3 regions of the Sphaerisporangium sp. NPDC049002 genome follow, and region 1 is predicted to be linked to each of the others. Evidence: predicted binding sites of a transcription regulator. Region 1 holds the regulator's gene; each other region holds the start of a gene.

Region 1 (6,630 bases):
GGTGGCGGCGTGCCGCCCCTCGGGGCCGGAAAGGACGATCTCCTGCCCGGACAGGTCGTCGGCGAGGAAGACGGGGACGCTCACCCGCAAACCTTAGCCACGCCCGCACGACCTCCGCGAACCACGGGCCGTACGGGCTCCGGCGAATGCCTTACGTGCCGAGTCCGGCGGGTGCCTTGTGTTGGCTCCGAGGGGTCAGCGGCCGTTGAAGGCGTCCCTGAGGCGGGAGAAGAAGCCCTGCTGCCCGGGGGCGAACTTGCCCGGGGGGCGCTCCTCGCCGCGCAGCTTGGACAGCTCCTTGAGCAACTCCTCCTGGGCCGGGTCGAGGCGGGTGGGCGTCTCCACGTTCACGTGGATCAGCAGGTCGCCCCGGCCGGTCTCGTTGAGCCGCTGGATGCCCCGGCCGTACAGGGGAAGGACGTGACCGGCCTGGGTGCCGGGCCGCACGTCGATCTCCTCGGCGCCGTCGAGCGTCTCCACGGTCAGGATCGTGCCGAGCGCCGCCGCGGTCATCGGGATCTGGACCGTGCAGTGCAGGTCGTCGCCCCGCCGCTCGAAGATCTCGTGAGGCCGCTCGACGATCTCCAGGAACAGGTCTCCGGGGGGGCCTCCGCCGGGACCGACCTCGCCCTCTCCGGCGAGCTGGATGTGGGTGCCGTCCTCGACGCCCGCCGGGATGCGGACCTTGATCGTGCGCCGGGTGCGCACCCGCCCGTCGCCGGAGCACTCCTGGCAGGGATGCTGGATGATCGACCCGAAACCGCCGCACTGCGGGCAGGGGCGAGCGGTCATCACCTGGCCGAGGAACGACCGGGTGACCTGCGAGATCTCACCGCGCCCGTGGCACATGTCACAGGTGTCGGGGTGGGTGCCCGACGCCGCGCCCGACCCGTGGCAGATCTCGCACAGCACGGCGGTGTCGACCACCAGCTCGCGCGTGGTGCCGAACGCCGACTCGGCCAGGTCGAGCTCGACGCGGATCGTCGCGTTGCGCCCGCGCCTCGCCCGGGACCGGGGCCCGCGGGACCCGCCACCGCCGCCGAAGAAGGCGTCCATGATGTCGCTGAACGGGAAGCCCGCGCCGAAGCCGGCCGCACCGGCTCCCGGGCCGGCGCCCGCGCCGCCGAAGGGGTCGGCTCCGAGATCGAACATCTGGCGCTTGTTCGGGTCCGACAGGACCTCGTACGCCTGGTTGATCTCCTTGAAGCGCTCCTGCGTCTCAGGGTCGGGGTTGATGTCGGGATGGAGCTCGCGCGCGAGGCGGCGATACGCCTTCTTGATCTCATCCGGGCTGGCGTCACGGCGGACCCCGAGGATGCCGTAATAGTCGCGGGCCACCTAGGACCCCGCCAGGATCTGGCCGACATAGCGTGCGACTGCGCGCACCGCTCCCATAGTCACCGGGTAGTCCATTCGCGTCGGGCCCAGCACTCCGAGCCGAGCCAGTTCATTGTCGCCCGAACCGTATCCGGCGGCGACGATCGAGGTGCCGTGAAGCCCGGAGTAGGGATTCTCCGAGCCGATCCGCACCGTGAGCGCGGCCGAGTCGCCCGCCTCGCCGAGCAGCCGCATGAGCACGACCTGCTCCTCCAGAGCCTCCAGGACCTCGCGCAGGCCGACGCTGAAGTCGCCCGCGAGGTTGGCGGCCCCGGCGAAGACGATCTTCTCGTCGTGCCGGTCGACCAGGGTTTCGAGGAGAACGGACAGGATCGTGGTCGCCACCGGCCGGTCCTCCTCGGGAAGCCGGCCGTGCAGGTCGGCCACCGTCTCTGGCACGCGGTTGAGGCGGCATCCGTCGAGGCAGGCGTTGAGCACCGCCCGCAGATGCGCGATCCGGTCGTCCTCCACCACATCGGGAAGGTCGACGACTCGCTGCTCGACCCGCCCGGTGTTGGTGATCAGCACCAGCATGATCCGCCGCTCGGCCAGCGGCACGAGCTCGACGTGCCGGACCGTGGAACGGATCAGCGATGGATACTGCACCACGGCGACCTGCCGAGTCAACTGCGCGAGCAGCCGCACCGTGCGGGTCACGACGTCGTCGAGGTCGACGGCGCCCGCAAGGAAGGTCTCGATGGCCCGGCGCTCGGCGCCGGACAGCGGCTTGATCTGGGACAGCCGGTCGACGAACAACCGGTAGCCCTTGTCGGTGGGCACGCGACCCGCGCTGGTGTGGGGTTGCGTGATGTAACCCTGCTCTTCGAGCACGGCCATGTCGTTGCGCACGGTGGCCGGAGAGACCCCCAGATTGTGCCGCTCCGCGAGCGCTTTGGACCCGACCGGCTCGTTGGTGGACACGTAGTCCTCGACAACGGCGCGCAGAACTGCGAGCTTACGCTCATCGAGCAACGTGCTCACCTCCCTGCCCTGCGTTCGTGCCTGCGTGAACACCTGGTCTGGCACTCTGTGTTCCCGAGTGCCAAGTGTACGGCTCCGGCCGACAGGGTGCGATAACCCATACGCACGACCTCCCCTAGTCAGGGTCAAGCCACTTGCTATCGCTCGGCAAGTCGGATCCTCCACACTCTGGTACATGAGTGAGAACGACCCCCGGCTGAACGACGCGACCACCAGGCTTCCGCGTCCCAACTCCCCCGGCGACCATGGTCCCCTGCCCGGCTCCCCGTCCGTAGGCGCGCCCGCCGGCGGCGCCCCTTCCTACGGATCGCCCGCATATGGCAACTCCCCCGGCGCCCCCTCCTACGGCACCCCGGCGGCCCCCTCGTACGGCACCCCGGCGGCCCCCTCGTACGGCGCCCCGTCGGGCCCCTCGTACGACGCGCCTCAGGGCGCCCCTCAGGGCGGCCCTTCCTACGGCCCCTCGTACGGCACGCCGCCTCCCCCGCCGCCCGGCTCGCAGCAGCGGCCCTACGGGTCCCCTGCTCACTCCGCCCCCGGCCCCATCCGGCCCCGCGTGCTGTGGATCGTGCTGGCCTGGCTCATCGCCATCGTCTGCGTCGTCGTGGGCGTCGCCGGCTTCGCCGGAGGGGTGTCCAAGACCCTCAACGACGCGGCGCCGACGCAGACCTTCGAGAGCGGCGGCAGCGTGTCCGCGGCGATCGACCCCGCGGACAAGCCCATCTTGTACGCCTCGACGTCCGGGCCCGCCAAGGTCACCTGCTTCGCGCTCAACGCCGAGGGCAAGAAGGCCGACCTCACCAAGCCGACGTCCAAGCAGACCGTCACCGCGGACGGGCGGCTCTGGGAGTCGCTGTTCACCATCGGCGTCCCGGCGGCCGGCACGTACAAGATCAGCTGTGACGCGTCGGACGGCAAGCAGGTCCTGTTCGGTGTCGGCAAGTCGCTGGCCGGCAGCACGGGCGCGCTGGCCGGTGGAGTGGCCTCGCTGGTCCTCATCCCGCTGGCCGGGTTCGTCTTCGCGGTCGTCACCACGATCGTCGTGCTCGTCCGGCGCAGCCGCGCCCGCAAGCGCCGGGCCGCCGCCTCCTACGGTGGCGCGTGGCCGCAGGGCACGCCGCCCGGAGCGTGATCTTTGCTAGCGTGCCCAGGTATGCGGGACTACGGACGGGACGTTCTGGCCGGCGACTGGCGGAGGCCGCTACGCGGGAAGATCCCGCAGGTCCCCGCCGAGCCCGACCTCGTGGTGGAGGACGCCGAGGGCGGCTTCTGCGGGGCCGTGGTGGCCTGTGACAAGGAGGCCGTCACGCTGGAGGACCGGTTCGGGCGCCGGCGGGTGTTCCCGCTCGCGCCCGCCGCGTTCCTCCTCGACGGCAAGCCCGTGACGCTCGTGCGCCCGGCTCCTGCCGCGGCGGGGGGCCCGGCGCGCAGCGCGTCCGGCTCGATCGCCGTCGGCGGGCTGCGGGCGCGCGTCGCCCGGGAGAGCCGCATCTACGTCGAGGGCGTGCACGACGCGTCCCTGGTGGAGAAGATCTGGGGCCATGACCTGCGCGTGGAGGGCGTCGTCGTCGAGTACCTCGAAGGCGTCGACGATCTCCCGGCTATCGTGGAGGATTTCGGGCCCGGCCCGGGGCGGCGACTCGGGGTGCTGGTCGACCACCTGGTCCCGGGGTCGAAGGAGAGCCGGATCGCGGCCCGGGTGTCCTGTCCGGAGGTGCTCATCGTCGGTCACCCCTTCGTGGACATCTGGCAGGCGGTGAAGCCCTCCGCCGTGGGCATCCCCGCCTGGCCCTCCGTCCCGCGCGGGGTGCCGTGGAAGGAGGGCGTGATCGGCGCCCTCGGCTGGCGACTGGAGCCGGCGGACGCCTGGCGGCGCATCCTCGGCTCCGTCCACACGTTCACCGACCTGGAGCCGGAGCTTCTCGGCCGCGTCGAGGAGCTGATCGACTTCGTGACAACCGAGAACGAGGTGCAGGCATGAGCGAGACTCCGCAGGACCGCCGCCCCGACGACCACCCCCACGACCGGCGACCGGAGGACGGGCAACCGGGCTACGGGCAACCGGGATACGGGCAACCGGCGTACGGCCAGCCGGGATACGGGGCCCCCGGCCAGGGGCCACAGGGGTACGGCGATCCCGATCATGGGCGACCCGGCTACGACCGGCAGGGGTACGGGCAACCCGGCTATGGGCAGCGCGGCTATGGGCAGGCGCCGTACGGGCAGATGCCCTACGCGGCGCGGCCGCATGTGCCGGGGATGTACGGGCCGCGCCCGGGGACCGACGACACGACGATTGCGATGCTGGCCCACCTGCTCGGCCTGCTCACCTCGTTCATGGGCCCGCTGGTGTTGTACCTGGTCAAGAAGGACGAGTCGCCCTACGTGCGCGACCAGTCGGCCGAGGCGCTCAACTTCCAGATCACGCTGTTCATCGCCTACGCGGTGTGCTTCGTGCTGGCCTTCTTCATCATCGGCGTCCTGCTGATGTTCGTGGTGTGGATCGGCTCCCTGATCGTGATGATCATCGCGGCCGTGGCGGCGAACCGCGGCGAGAGATACAGCTACCCGATGACCATCCGCTTCGTCAGCTGAGGCTTGATCGGCTGAAGCCGCCGGACCGGCGGAAGGCGCGGGCCCGCCGGGCGGCGTGCGCGTGACCCGCGGCGCCGCTCAGGTCAGGTCGCGCACCAGCGCGTCCGCGAGCAGCCGGCCCTTCAGCGTGAGCACGGCGAGGCCCCTCCTGAAGGCCCCGGGCTCCAGCAGCCCGTCTCCGAGGGCGCGGGCGACGGCTGTACGGGCGTCCAGGCCGATCTCCGCGAGCGGGAACCCCGTGTCGAGCCGCAGCTCCAGCATCAGCCGCTCCACATGCCGGTCGGCCTCGGACACCACCTCGCGCGCGTGGGCCGGCGAGGAGCGGGCGGCAAGGCGCGAGGCGTAGGCCGCCGGATGCTTGACGTTCCACCAGCGGGTGCCGCCCACGTGGCCGTGCGCGCCGGGCCCCACGCCCCACCAGTCGCCGCCGGTCCAGTAGAGCAGGTTGTGGCGGCACCGGGCCTCCTCCGATGTGGCCCAGTTGGACACCTCGTACCAGGAGAACCCGGCCTGCGACAGCATCGCGTCGGCGATGACATACCGGTCGGCGGCCACGTCGTCGTCGGGCATGGGCAGCTCGCCCCTGCGGATCCGCGCGGCCAGCCGGGTGCCCTCCTCGACGATCAGCGAGTAGGCCGACACATGGTCGGGACCGGCCTCGATCGCCGCCGCCAGCGAGGCCCGCCAGTCGTCGTCGCTCTCCCCCGGCGTGCTGTAGATCAGGTCCAGGTTGACGTGCGCGAACCCCGCGTCGTGGGCCTCTCGTACGGCCCGCGCCGGGCGGCCCGCGGTGTGCCTCCGGTCGAGGACGGCCAGCACGTGCTCCTTCGCGCTCTGCATGCCGAAGCTGACGCGGTTGAACCCGCCGGCCCGCAGCCCTTCGAGGTAGGCGGGGTCGACCGACTCGGGGTTGGCCTCGGTGGTGACCTCGGCGCCCGGCGCCAGCCCGAACTCCTCGTCCACGGCCCGCAGGATCCTCACCAGGTCGCCGGCGGGCAGCAGGGTCGGCGTGCCCCCGCCGAAGAACACGGTCTCCACCGGCAGCTCGGCGTCCCCGAGCACCCTGCGCGCCAGGCGCACCTCCTCGATCGCCGTGGCGGCGTAGTCGGCGCGGGAGGCGCCGGGGCCCAGCTCGGTGGCGGTGTAGGTGTTGAAGTCGCAGTATCCGCAGCGGGTCACGCAGAACGGCACATGGACGTAGAAGCCGAACGGCCGCGTGCCGAGGCCCTCATGGGCGCTCGCGGGCAGCTCGCCCGACGCGGGAACGGCGTCGCCGTCGAGAAGTACGGAAGGCACGCTCCCAGTCTGCCGCTCCGGGACCGGTGCCCCGGACGGGCCGCCCCCGGCACGATGCTCCGGAGGCGGGCCTTGGCCCGATGCCCAGGAGGCGGGCCCCGGCTCCACGCTTCGGACGGCCTGCCCGGCTCGCGCCCCGGACGGCCCCTCGGCTACTTCTTGGCCTTGTCGGCGGCGGGGGCCTCCGTGGAGAGCGCGGCGACGAAGGCCTCCTGCGGGACCTCGACCCGGCCCACCATCTTCATGCGCTTCTTGCCTTCCTTCTGCTTCTCCAGCAGCTTGCGCTTACGGCTGATGTCACCGCCGTAGCACTTGGCGAGCACGTCCTTGCGGATGGCACGGATGTTCTCGCGGGCGATCACGCGGGCGCCGATGGCCGCC
Region 2 (6,630 bases), on a different contig from region 1:
GATCGACAGGCGTGAGCCCGTACCGGCCTGGGCGAGGCGGGCGGCCTGCTCCGGTGTGGTGGCCAGGACGACGAGAGCGCCGCTTTCCGTCATGGAGTCCTCCGCGCCCGCCGAGCGTGGCAAGGCCATGACGGTGACCGCCTGAGCCACTGTGGCCGTGCGCGGATCGAGGGCGGCGTCGTCCCATTGGGCCGCGGCCGCGATCACGTCGATGACATCGCCCACGCGAAGCAGGCGTGCCGAACCGGCGTCGGTGATGCGTACGGGCGTGGCAAGCATGCCGGGGCCGTAGGCGTCGATCAGGGAGGGGCCGAGCAGGCGTACGTCGGTGAGAGGCTCGCCGCGCCGGGCCGGAGCGGCCAGGACGCGTCCGGCGACGGGCGCTCCGGGGCGGAGCGCGCCGTCGGGCACCGCGGCGTCAGGGATGAGTGCCACGGTCAGGTCTGAGGCTGACAGCGTGCCTGCCCTGAGGTCCCGGGCGGCGGCCAGGACCTCGGTGGACGGAGCCGGACGCATGGCCAGGCCGACACTCGCCGTGGCCATCGCCGCGAGGACGACGGCCACGAGCCGGCGCCGGCGGTTGAGTACCCGAACTGCACGGAGTGCGGCCCGCATGGGTGTCTCCTGCGGCTGAAGGTGAGGTTCGTGGGTCGAGTGGGGGGATCAGGGGAGTTCGAAGGGGAGCTTGATGCCGTTCAGTGCGTCGCCGCAGGGGCAGGCGCGTTCTGTCGGCAGCTCGGCGGCCACCGAGCCGACGAGTGCGCGCATGCGCTCGCTGTTGGCCGCGAAGAACTCGAAGACCTCGTCCTGGGTGACGCCCTCACCCGTCTCGACTCCGGCGTCGTGATCGGTGACCAGGGCCAGCGTGGTGTAGCACAGGGCCAGCTCGCGGGCGAGAACGGCCTCCGGATAGCCGGTCATGCCGACGATCGACCAGCCGTTGGAGGCGAACCAGCGGGACTCCGCCCTGGTGGAGAAGCGGGGACCCTCGATGACGACGAGAGTGCCCCCGTCGACGGCATTCCAGCCTTCGGCTTCGGCCCTTGAATAGGACAGGGCCCTGCCGACGGGGCAGTAGGGATCGGCGAAGGGGACGTGGACCGCGCCGCTCGTGTCGTAATAGGTCTGCACCCGGCCCGACGTGCGATCGACGAGCTGGTCAGGGATCACAAGGGTGCCCGGACCGTACTGAAGGCGGAGGGATCCGACGGCGCTCGGCGCCAGCACCTGGCGCACGCCGAGGGAGCGAAGAGCCCAGAGGTTCGCCCGGTAGGGAATGCGATGGGGAGCAAACCGGTGATCGCGGCCGTGGCGGGGCACGAACGCGACCGCGCGCGAGCCGATGTGGCCGACAGTGATGGTGTCGCTCGGCGGCCCGTACGGCGTGGCGACGTCGATCTCTTCGGCATCATCAAGGAGGGAGTAGAACCCTGAACCGCCGATGACCCCGATTTCCGCTCTCATGACCATGGCGCAGACACTAGCGCCCCGGCCCCGCGCGGAAGAGACCCGAGTCGAGACCTGTGGATAACCCTAGGGCGAAATGACGGGTGGCACGGAGATCGGGGCACGTTGTGATGGGTGATTCCCGCCGCTGATACACAGCGTCGGCGGGCGCATCGCTGCCAGGTCCGGAGACCCGAGGTCCGAGGGGGCTCAAGAAAGGTTGTACGGCCTGCGGGGGAGCCGTACAACCCGGGCGTCGTCAGGCGGCCGAGCTGCTCGCGGACGCCGAAGAACTCGCCGAGGCGGGCTCCTTCTTGGTCGTGGTGGTGCTTCCGGAGTCGGAGCCGCCGGAGTCCCCGGAGCCGCTGGAACCGGAGGAAGCCGAGGAACCAGAAGAAGCGGGGGAACCGCTGGACGACGAGACCCCGGAGGTGGTGGACGAGCGGTTGTCCGTCCGATAGAAGCCGGAGCCCTTGAAGACGATGCCGACGGCCGAGAACACCTTGCGCAGCTGGCCCTCGCAGCTTGGGCATGTGGTCAGCGCGTCGTCGGAGAATCTCTGGACGACTTCGAGCCCTTCACCGCAAGCGGTACAGGCGTACTGGTAGGTGGGCACGCACTCCTCCTCGTATGACTCAAGCCGAGTATGACTCACGCAGACTGGCACTCTACCGATGCGACTGCTAATGGTACGCAGCCGATTAGGCTGAACGCCACCCAGGCAGGTTCTAATCCCCGTCACAGGCTCTGTGGGGTACCCCGTAAGAGGCCCCACCGCAGTGACCGTGCGAGCCATGCGGTGACTGTGCGAGCGGCCTGCGTAAAGAGGCGACGGCCCTGCGTGAGGTGGCCCGTGCGTGAGGTGGCCCGTGCGTGAGGTGGCCCTGCGGGAGGGCCGTGAGGTGGCTTGTGCGTGGTGAGGGGCTGTCACTCGCCGCGTTCGCCGTACCAGCCGGCGAGTTTGCCGCGGCGGCTCACCGCTCGAAGGCGGCGTTCGACGGTCTGCCTGTACGCGGCCGTGGTGACGACCAGGAGCTGATCCTCGGCCCGCAGGCGTGTGGAGCCCTCGGGGACGAATGAGCGGCCCTCGCGTACGACCATGGTGACGGCCGCGTCCGAGGGCAGGCGAAGCTCGAAGATCTCGACTCCGTGGAGCCCCGAGCCCGGTGGGATGGTGATCTGCAGGAGGTCGGCGTTGAGCTCTTCCAGCGGGGCCGCCTCCACCCCGAGGTCGCGGGCCTCGTCGAGCGCGTTCACCCGCAGGATCCGCGCGAGGTACGGCAGCGTCGGCCCCTGCACCATCGTGAAGACGATCACGATGACGAAGACCTCGTTGAACACCCCCTTGGCGCCGATGAGCCCGGTCGCCCACGGGATGGTGGCGAGCACGATGGGCACCGCCCCTCGTAGTCCCGCCCACGACAGGAACGCCTGTTCGCGCCAGGAGAGCCCGTCGAGGCGCCCCAGCCGTACGATCAGGGCCGAGAGCACGACGGACAGGGGCCGTGCGACCAGGAGCAGAGCGAGGCCGGCGATCAGGCCGGGCACGACGGCGGCGGGCAACTCGTGAGGGCTGGCGAGGATGCCCAGCATGACGAACAGGCCGATCTGAGCCAGCCACGCGGCCCCCTCGGCGAAGCCCCGGGTCGCCGCCCGGTGCGGCAGCCGCGTGTTGCCGAGGACCAGAGTGGCCAGGTACACCGCGAGGAAGCCGCTGCCGTGCAGGAGCGCCGCGCCGCTGTAGGCGACGAACGCGAGGGCGAGCACGGCGATGGGGTAGAGGCCGGACGACGGCAGCGCCACCCGCCGCAGGGCGTATCCGCCGAGAGGGCCGACCCCGAGGCCGACCGCGCATCCGACCGCCAGCTCGAACAGGGCGTCGAAGACGACGTGCCCCACGCTCGGCAGCGGAGTGTTCACCTGGCTGAGCATGGCGACGACGATCACCGTGGGCGCGTCGTTGAAGCCGGACTCGGCCTCCAGGATGCCGGACAGGCGCTGGGGAAGGCGAAGACGGCGCAGTACGGAGAACACCGCGGCCGCGTCGGTTGAGGCGAGGATGGCCCCGAGCAGCAGGGCCGTACGCCAGTCCATGTTCAGCAGCCAGTGGACGGCGGACGCGAGGGCGACGATGCTCACGGCCACGCCCACCGTGGCGAGCACCAGAGCGCTAGGTACGGCCCGGCGGACGTGCTGCCAGTTCGTGGTGAGGCCGCCCTCGGCGAGGATCACGGCGAGGGCCGCGAGGCCGATCTGCTGCGCGAGCTGCGCGTTCTCGAACTGGATGCCCAGCCCCGCCTCGCCGACCAGCAGGCCGAGCCCGAGATAGATCAGCAGGCTCGGCAGCCCCGTGCGGTGGGCCACCCGCACCGAGGCGATGGCGGCGATGACGACGACGGACGCGAGGAGCAGCCAGATATTCAGGTTCACCGGCCCCCCATCTCGTGTTTTCCGTCCATTGTGTCGTATTCGTATGCGCCTCTACCACGATGAACTGCTATGAGCTACCGTCACACGCGACACAAGAGGCGCTATATCGACGGGTATCAGGTGACGGCAGTGACCGACGAGACTTCCCCGGTTCTGGAGAACACGAGGAAGGATGAATCCGCCGGTGACGAGGAGGCCGTCCCGGCGAAGGCGCCCAAGAAGCGGCGCCTGGTGCGCCGGCTGCTGATCGTCACGGGGCTCATCTTCGCCATGGTCTTCGCGGCGGGGTTCGCGCTGGTGATGGAGCGTCAGATCACGCTGAACGGCAACATCCAGCGCATCCCTGGGGCGTTCCCCGAGGACGCGGGGCGGCCTGCCAAGGCCGTCGGAGACGCGCAGAACTGGCTGCTCATCGGGTCGGACAAGCGGCCGGGCGAGTCGGGCAACCAGCGGGCCGACACGATCATGATCGTCCACGTCCCGGCCGCCCGGGATCGGCTCACCCTCATCGGCATCCCCCGCGACTCTTATGTCCGTATCCCCGGGCACGGAAACAACAAGATCAACGCAGCGTACGCCTTCGGTGGCCCCAAGCTGCTGATCAAGACGGTCGAGGACCTGACCAAGATACGTATCGACCACTTCGCGGCGCTCGACTTCCAGGGGTTCGTCGCCATGACCGAGGTGATCGGCGGCGTCGACGTCTACGTGTCCCGCAAGGTGTACGACCCGATGAACAAGATCACGTGGCCGCAGGGCGAGGTGCACCTGCAGGGCGAGAAGGCGCTTCTGTTCGTCCGGCAGCGGTACAACCTGCCGGGGGGCGACTTCGACCGCATCAAGCGGCAGCAGGCGTTCATCGGCGCGATGGGACACAAGATCATCAGTAAGGAGCTGCTGACCGATCCGTTCAAGCTGAACGCCTTCCTGGAGGCGCTCACGCAGGCGGTCAGCGTCGACTCGGGCGTGACCCTGAGCACGCTGCGCGGTCTCGCGCTGGAGCTGAGAGACATCCGGCCGGACACCGTGGACTCCACCACCATCCCCACGATCGGCACCGCGACCGTCAAGGGCGCCAGTGTCGTACGCCTGGACAGGAAGGCCGGGGTGGCGTTCTTCGAGGCGGTCAGGGGCGACACCCTGGAGCAGTACTTCAAGGACAGCGGCGGCCTGAACGACCTGACGATCCTCCCGTGACGACCCGGGCTCCCCGTCCGAAGGCGTCTCCCCGCCAGTCTCCGCCTCGGAAGCCTCACAAAGCGTTCCGCCTCAGAAGCCTCAAGATGCCTCAGAAAGCGCCTTCGTCTCAGAAAGCGCCTTCGCCACAGATAAGCGTCTTCGTCTCCAAAAGCGCCTCAGAAGGTGACGATCCCGGACGGGAGCGCCGCCATCGAGACGGCCTGGTCGTGCGGCTCCGAGGGGATGCCCTCGATCAACTCGCCCTCGTGGAGCAGCGCGACCGTCGGCACGTTCGGCCCGACCCGCGCCAGCGCCCGGTCGTACGAGCCGCCGCCGCGCCCGAGCCTGACCCCGCTGGACGGGTCGACGGCCAGCGCGGGCACGATGACCAGGGCGGCCGTACGGATGGTGTCCACGCCCCGCCGCGTGTCCACGGGCTCCATGACGCCGCGCGGCCCCGGGGCCATCGAGTCGGGCCCGTCGTAGACCGCCCAGTCGAGATCGTCGTCCGGTTTCAGCACGGGCAGGATCACCGTGGCGCCGTGCTTCCAGAGGGCGAACACCAGGCCCTGGGTCGCCGGCTCCGTGCCCATCGACCAGTAGCACGCCACCAGCCCGGCCATCTGGACCCAGGGCTGGTCGAGTAGCGTTTCCCTGATCGCGGTCGCCGAGCCGCGCGGATCCGACAGCCCTGCTCGTGCGGCGACGATCCTCCGGCGCAGCTCCGCTTTGTCCACTCGGCCCTCCATTAAGGTGCATCCATGGCTGACTACGATCCAGTGACGAAAGTTGTCATCCCCGCCGCCGGTCTTGGTACGCGATTCCTGCCGGCGACCAAGGCGACCCCCAAAGAAATGCTGCCGATCGTCGACAAGCCGGCCATCCAGTATGTCGTCGAGGAGGCGGTCTCGGTCGGGCTCCTCGACCTCCTCATGGTGACAGGCCGGAACAAGCGTTCCATCGAGGACCACTTCGACAGGGCGTACGAGCTGGAGGAGGTGCTCGCCGCCAAGGGCGACTCCGAGCGGCTCTCGCAGGTCCTTGAGCCGGTGGAGATCGCCACCTTCCACTACGTGCGGCAGGGCGAGCCCAAGGGACTCGGCCACGCCGTCCTGTGCGCGAAGCAGCACGTCGGCGACCACCCGTTCGCCTGTCTGCTGGGCGACGACCTCATCGACTACCGTGACCACCTGCTGAAGCGCATGATCGAGGTGCGCGACACCTACGGCGGCAGCGTCGTCGCGCTGATGGAGGTGCCGAGGGAGCAGGTCTCCCTGTACGGCTGCGCGGAGATCTCGCCGACCTCCGAGGACGACGTGGTCCGCGTCACCGGCCTCGTGGAGAAGCCCGCGCCCGAGGACGCCCCGTCGAACTGGGCGGTCATCGGGCGTTATGTCATCGACCCGGCGGTCTTCGAGGTGCTGGAGAACACCGCTCCCGGGCGTGGCGGGGAGATCCAGCTCACCGACGCGCTGATGGAGCTCGCCGGCCGTTCCAACGAGGAGGGCGGCCCGGTCCACGGCGTGCTCTTCCGGGGGCGCCGGTACGACACCGGCAATAAGATCGACTACCTCC
Region 3 (6,630 bases), on a different contig from region 1:
GCGAGGTGGACGACCTTGCCGTGCCACTCGGGATGGTCGGTCAGGAACTGCTTGTAGGCCGACAGGCCGCGCACGATGTTCTTCGACAGCTCGGTCCTGTCGATCCGCACTATGAGCTTGCGGTCGCCCACCCGCTCGCGCAGGGCGGTCATGTGCGACTCGACATCGGGCTCCAGGGCACGGGCCCAGAGCGCGTCGCCGTCGACACCGAGGGCGTGTACGCCGATGCGCGTCGTCCGGCCCTCGTAGGTGACGGTGCGTTCGACGCGGTCGACCCGGGCGCCGAGCAGGGTCTCGCAGCAGTCCATGAACGCCGAGGCCCAGCGGGCGGCGAGGAAGCCGGCGTGGTCGGCGCCGAGGATGCCCGACAGCAGCTCGGCGGAGATGTCGTCGGGCAGCAGCGAGAAGTACTCCGGAGGCGCCCACGGGGTGTGGGAGAAGTGGGCGATGCGCAGGTCGGGCCGTTCGACCCGGAGCATCGCCGGGGCGAGGGTGAGGTGGTAGTCCTGGATCATCACCCGGGCGCCGTGCGCGGCCTCCTCGGCCAGGGCGAGGGCGAACGCGGCGTTGTAGTCCTGGTAGGACTCCCACTCTCTGCGGAACCGCATGTCGAACTGCGGCGAGTTCGGGATGTCGTACAGCAGGTGGTTGACGAACCACAGCGTGGAGTTCGCCACGGCGTTGTAGGCGCGGTGGAACGTCGCGGGCGGGATGTCCAGCATGCGCACGGGCCCGGTGTCGTAGCCCGCCTGGTCGAGGCGCCCGCTCGGAGCGAGCCGTACGGCGCTGCGGTCGCCGTCGGAGAGGGCGGCGCACACCCACAGCACGTTCGTGTCCTTGGCGACCTCCGAGAGGCCGGAGACCATGCCGCCTCCGCCCCGGCGCATGGTCAGCGCACCGTCGTCGGCCAGCGTGAACGACACCGGGCCCCTGTTGGAGGCCAGCAGAACAGTGTTCATCTGCCCATCACCACTCCTCGTCCGCCAGGTGGCGGTCGTCCCTCGCCGTTCATCTCCGCTGTGATGCGCACTCGGCCGCAGATTAAATGAATTTAACGCTCCCAATAAGATGGGCTGATGGTCTGGTCGAGGCAAAGTGGAGACGGTCGAGGGGAGCTCCGGCATGGCGCTTGACGAGACGACCGAAGAGCTGGCCCGCGCCGCCGCCCAAGGTGATCACCGCTCCCTCGGAGAGCTCCTCCGCCGCATCGAGCCCGACGTGCTCCGCCACTGCGCGAGGCTCCTGCCCTACCACCAGGACGCGGAGGAGGCTAGCCAGGATACGTTGCTGGCCGTCGCCCGCAACATCGGAAGGTTCGAAGGGCGGGCACGTTTTTCCACCTGGTTGCACATCGTCACCGCCAACTGCGCGCGCACGACCTATCGCACGCTGAAGCGCCGGGGCGCCGAGCAGACTTCCGAGGACCTTCCCGACATGCGGGCCGACCCGCGCCGGGTGAGCGTCATCGCGGGCTCGCGGCTCGACCTGCTCGACGCCATGGAGGCGCTGGAGGCGGACAAGCCCGAGCTGGCCCAGGCGCTCGTGCTGCGCGACATCTGCCAGCTCGACTACAACGAGGTCGCCGAGCAGCTCGGCATCCCTCTCGGCACCGCCAAGTCGCGCATCCACCAGGCACGCAAATACGTGCAGGCGGCCCTCGGCGACGCCTACAGGTGAGCCCGCGATCCCACCGCGCGGTCACTCCGGCCGCGCGTCGGTGATACGCGGTCGTCTCGCTTGGTGAGACAACTCGCCGAACCCGCTGGCGGGCAAGGTACAGTTCTTTTGTCCTGCCTGAAACATCGGCGGGATCACAACTTCATATTGCTCATCCAGAGGGGTGGAGGGACCGGCCCTGCGAAGCCCCGGCAACCCTCCCGGCTGTGGTCACACGCGTCTCCGAACGACGCGGCATCCGACCAACTGAGACCAGCCGGGACAGGTGCCAATTCCGGCCCGTGATCAAGGTGGTCCGGGCGAAGATGAGGGAAAGGCCTCGCTTCATGGCGCTCGCAACAGCTGAGACAACGACCACACTCGACTTCGGCCCCGCCGTCGCGCTCTCCTGCCGCGAATGTGGCACTCGCTACGACCTCGGACCGATCTTCGCCTGTATCGAGTGTTTCGGGCCACTCGAAGTGGCCTACACCTGGGACACCCCCGAGGCCGGCCGCGCCGCGTCGGTGACCCGCCGGGAGATCGAGTCCGGCCCGCAGAACATCTGGCGCTACCGCTCGCTCCTCCCGGTGCCCGCCGACGTCATCTCCAAGCCCAACCTCGCGCCCGGCTGGACCAAGCTGGTCAAGGCCGACAACCTGGCCCGTGAGCTGGGGATCCGGAGCCTGCACGTCAAGGACGACTCCGGGAACCCGACCCACTCCTTCAAGGACCGGGTCGTCGCGATCGCCCTTGAGGCGGCGCGCAACTTCGGCTTCCACACCCTGTCGTGCTCCTCCACGGGCAACCTCGCGGGCGCCGTCGGCGCCGCCGCGGCCCGCGCGGGGCTCGACTCCTGCGTGTTCATCCCGTCGAACCTCGAAGAGGCCAAGATCATCATGGCCTCGGTGTACGGCGGGCGCCTGGTGGGCATCGAGGGCACCTACGACGAGGTCAACCGCTTCTGCTCGGAGCTCATCGGCGACCCGCTGGGCGACAAGTGGGGCTTCGTCAACGTGAACCTCCGTCCCTACTACGGGGAGGGCTCCAAGACCCTGGCGTACGAGATCGCCGAGCAGCTGGGCTGGCGGATCCCCGACCAGATCATCGTGCCGGTGGCCTCGGGCTCGCAGCTCACGAAGATCGACAAGGGCTTCAAGGAACTGATCAAGCTGGGGCTCGTCGAGGACAGGCCTTACAAGATCTTTGGGGCGCAGGCCGCGGGGTGCTCGCCGGTGTCGTCCGCCTTCAAGGCCGGTCTCGACATCGTCCAGCCGGTCAAGCCGGACACCATCGCCAAGTCGCTCGCCATCGGCAACCCCGCCGACGGGCCGTACGTCCTGGACATCGCCCGCCGTACGGGCGGAGCGGTCGAGGACGTCACGGACGCCGAGGTCGTGGACGCGATCCACCTGCTGGCCCGCACCGAGGGCATCTTCGGTGAGACCGCCGGCGGCGTCACCGTGGGAGTGCTCCGCAAACTGGTCCAGAACGGCCTCCTGGACCCGGAGGCCGAGACGGTGGTGCTCAACACTGGGGACGGCCTGAAGACCCTCGACGCGGTCTCCGCCAAGGCCCGGCCCACCGCCGTCATCCGGCCCTCGCTCGACGCATTCCGCACGGCTATCGCCGATAACTCCTGAAAGGTCGCGATAAATGAGCGTTTCTGTGCGGATTCCGACGATTCTCCGTACGTACACCGACGGTGCCGCGGAGGTGAACGGTGAAGGCGCGACACTTCGCGAGGTGTTGCAGAAGCTGGAGACCGACTTCCCCGGAATCGGTGCCCGAATTCTGGACGAAACGGGCAAGATTCGCCGTTTTGTCAACGTGTATGTCGGAGAAGAGGACGTCCGTTTTGTAGACGGACTCGACACCGTCACGCCGGACGGGGCGCAGATCTCGGTGATCCCCGCGGTCGCCGGAGGCTGACCCTCGGGTACTCCCAACGCCCACGCGTCCCTGGGACGGGTGGGCGTTGGCATGTCCAGGGGGCCTGGAACGGCCTGACTATCATAATAGAAGTTCTTACCTGGCCCTTCTGTGTAGTTTAATTATCAACTAACGCACCAGAGCGGGAAAAAGTAGCGTCCCGCTTACAGCGAACGTCAAGAAGTAGTTTGGTGTTTGACACTGTTGCGCCAAGCCTTGCCACAGGTATGGTCGAGAACGATCGACGTGGCCGAGGAGTTCGCATGCGTCTCGGTTCCGAAGGTCACGGGCCTCGCGGAGGAGTGGGTGGGGTCCGGAGCCCAGCAAGAGGAGTCGGAAAGTGGCGCAGGGCACCGTCAAATGGTTTAACGCGGACAAGGGCTACGGCTTCATCGCGGTAGACGGTGGTAAGGACGTGTTTGTCCACTACTCAGCGATCATGTCCGAGGGATACCGGTCCCTTGAGCAGGGTCAGCGGGTGGAGTTCGAGATCACACAGGGCCAGAAGGGTCCACAGGCGGAGTCCGTGCGGACTGTGTGACGACACCGGCGCTGTCCGGTCGTCGACGAAGATCCACTGGTCTCTCTCAGTCAGTAGCTGGAAGGTTCGGTTCGTCGTGCATCAGGACGGGCCGAGCCTTCCGTCATGTCCGTGCTCTCCCGCACGTGAGGTCAGGTCCAATATTCGGCATACGGTCAGAGAAATCCTTGTGCCGCCCAGGTCATAGGGGTTGTCGCTTGCACTCGGCAGGGTAGAGTGCTAAACAGTTCGTTGGCACTCTCCTGGGGAGAGTGACAAACCTGGATCGAGGCGATGGGGCCTGGCGGTTCACGGCGACAGGTGTCGTGAATTCGCGGGTCTACATGCCGTCGCGGGCGTCGGCTCGATCCGCTGCAAGCCACCCTGTATCTGGGAGGTCTAGCCGTATGGCAGCCAAGATGATCGCGTTTAACGAGGACGCCCGGCGCGGTCTCGAGCGCGGTATGAACCAGCTCGCCGATGCCGTCAAGGTGACCTTGGGTCCCAAGGGCCGCAACGTCGTGCTGGAGAAGAAGTGGGGCGCTCCCACGATCACCAACGACGGCGTCTCGATCGCCAAGGAGATCGAGCTTGAGGACCCGTGGGAGAAGATCGGGGCCGAGCTCGTCAAGGAGGTCGCGAAGAAGACCGACGACGTCGCGGGTGACGGCACCACCACCGCCACCGTGCTCGCCCAGGCGCTGGTGCGCGAGGGCCTGCGCAACGTCGCCGCCGGCGCCAACCCGATGTCCCTGAAGAAGGGCATCGAGGCCGCCGTCGAGCGCGTCAGCGAGGAGCTCTCCAAGCTCGCGAAGGACGTGGAGACCAAGGAGCAGATCGCTTCGACCGCCTCCATCTCCGCCGGCGACACGCAGATCGGCGAGATGATCGCCGAGGCGATGGACAAGGTCGGCAAGGAAGGCGTCATCACCGTCGAGGAGAGCAACGCCTTCGGCCTGGAGCTTGAGCTCACCGAGGGTATGCGCTTCGACAAGGGCTACATCTCCGGTTACTTCGTGACCGACCCGGAGCGGATGGAGGCCGTCCTCGACGACCCCTACATCCTCATCGTCAACTCCAAGGTGTCGGCCAACAAGGACCTGCTCCCGCTGCTCGACAAGGTCGTGCAGGCCGGCAAGCCGCTCGTGATCATCGCTGAGGACGTCGAGGGCGAGGCCCTGGCCACCCTGGTCGTCAACAAGATCCGCGGCCTGTTCAAGTCCGTGGCCGTCAAGGCCCCCGGCTTCGGCGACCGCCGCAAGGCCATGCTGGGTGACATCTCCATCCTCACCGGTGGCCAGGTCATCAGCGAGGACGTGGGCCTCAAGCTTGAGACCGCCACGCTCGACCTGCTCGGCCGCGCGCGCCAGGTCATCATCACCAAGGACGAGACCACCATCGTCGACGGCGCCGGTGACCCCGAGCAGATCTCCGGCCGGGTCAACCAGATCCGCGCCGAGATCGAGAACACCGACTCCGACTACGACCGCGAGAAGCTCCAGGAGCGCCTCGCCAAGCTGGCCGGCGGCGTCGCCGTCATCAAGGCCGGCGCGGCGACCGAGGTCGAGCTCAAGGAGCGCAAGCACCGCATCGAGGACGCCGTTCGCAACGCGAAGGCGGCCGTCGAGGAGGGCATCGTGCCCGGCGGTGGCGTGGCTCTGCTGCAGGCGGGCGCCAAGGCGTTCGACAAGCTGGAGCTCTTCAACGACGAGGCCACCGGTGCCGCGATCGTCCGCAAGGCGCTCGAGGAGCCGCTGAAGCAGATCGCCGTGAACGCCGGCCTCGAAGGCGGCGTCGTGGTCGAGCGCGTCCGCAACCTCGAGGTGGGCATCGGCCTCAACGCGGCGACCGGCGAGTATGTCAACATGCTCGAGGCGGGCATCATCGACCCCGCCAAGGTCACCCGCTCGGCGCTGCAGAACGCCGCGTCCATCGCGGCCCTGTTCCTCACCACCGAGGCGGTCATCGCCGAGAAGCCCGAGAAGACCCCGGCCGCTCCCGCCATGCCCGGCGGCGGCGACATGGACTTCTGAGCCTCCGGCTCGCAAGTCACCAAAAGGGCCATCCCCGGATCCACCGGGGGTGGCCCTTTGGCGTCACGTATCTCCGAGGAGTGGCGCTACGACCTTCCGCTCGGCGGCTGCGCGCCGGACTGAAAAAGGGGTCGTCAGGCCACGCCGTAGGCGCCGATGCCGTTCTCCAGCAGGTCGAAGGCGAGCCGCGCCTGGGCGCGCACGTCCCTGACGACGTCGTCGTGGCTCTCTCCGGCCATCTTGCGCCTTATGCCGTCCGCCGCGAGCCGGCGGATGGCCGCGCAGACCTGGGCGGCGACGAGGCCGGGCCTGAGGTCGTCCTCGTCCGCGTCGGTCTCCTCCGCCAGGGTCTCGGCGAGGTGCTCCTCCCGGCGTTCGGCCAGCTCCCGCATGCGGGACATGAGCGATGGGCTCTCGTTGATCAGACGGACGACCACTTCGGCCCCGTCGTTCAGCCCGCTGCGCCAGTCGCCCTCGTCGAGCGCCTCG

The links. The regulator HrcA, encoded in region 1, represses chaperone genes, less so after heat shock. The targets are predictions, from matches to a motif close to TTGGCACTCTCNNNNNGAGAGTGCCAA.
Region 2: a site for HrcA is predicted at 2,107-2,133, ahead of AB0B89_RS20995 (FmdB family zinc ribbon protein). Genes of this name have one in related genera too.
Region 3: a site for HrcA is predicted at 4,361-4,387, ahead of groL (chaperonin GroEL). Genes of this name have one in related genera too.

What each region holds. Positions count from the first base shown of each region.
Region 1 is NZ_JBEZFH010000012.1:44,002-50,631, forward strand. Features, by position in the region: gene AB0B89_RS04890 (16S rRNA (uracil(1498)-N(3))-methyltransferase) at 1-84, opposite strand, end outside; gene dnaJ (molecular chaperone DnaJ) at 196-1,338, opposite strand; gene hrcA (heat-inducible transcriptional repressor HrcA) at 1,339-2,349, opposite strand; gene AB0B89_RS04905 (hypothetical protein) at 2,534-3,490, shown strand; gene AB0B89_RS04910 (DUF3097 domain-containing protein) at 3,512-4,339, shown strand; gene AB0B89_RS04915 (DUF4870 domain-containing protein) at 4,336-4,953, shown strand; gene hemW (radical SAM family heme chaperone HemW) at 5,032-6,249, opposite strand; gene lepA (translation elongation factor 4) at 6,402-6,630, opposite strand, start outside.
Region 2 is NZ_JBEZFH010000104.1:14,421-21,050, reverse strand. Features, by position in the region: gene cpaB (Flp pilus assembly protein CpaB) at 1-615, opposite strand, end outside; gene AB0B89_RS21000 (S-methyl-5'-thioadenosine phosphorylase) at 664-1,470, opposite strand; gene AB0B89_RS20995 (FmdB family zinc ribbon protein) at 1,706-2,062, opposite strand; gene AB0B89_RS20990 (potassium/proton antiporter) at 2,374-3,876, opposite strand; gene AB0B89_RS20985 (LCP family protein) at 4,006-5,073, shown strand; gene AB0B89_RS20980 (5-formyltetrahydrofolate cyclo-ligase) at 5,232-5,792, opposite strand; gene galU (UTP--glucose-1-phosphate uridylyltransferase GalU) at 5,817-6,630, shown strand, end outside.
Region 3 is NZ_JBEZFH010000118.1:6,826-13,455, forward strand. Features, by position in the region: gene AB0B89_RS22450 (trehalose-6-phosphate synthase) at 1-959, opposite strand, end outside; gene AB0B89_RS22455 (RNA polymerase sigma factor) at 1,123-1,677, shown strand; SAM riboswitch class I at 1,826-1,989, shown strand; gene thrC (threonine synthase) at 2,004-3,299, shown strand; gene AB0B89_RS22465 (MoaD/ThiS family protein) at 3,313-3,588, shown strand; gene AB0B89_RS22470 (cold-shock protein) at 3,929-4,129, shown strand; gene groL (chaperonin GroEL) at 4,516-6,141, shown strand; gene AB0B89_RS22480 (TetR/AcrR family transcriptional regulator) at 6,276-6,630, opposite strand, start outside.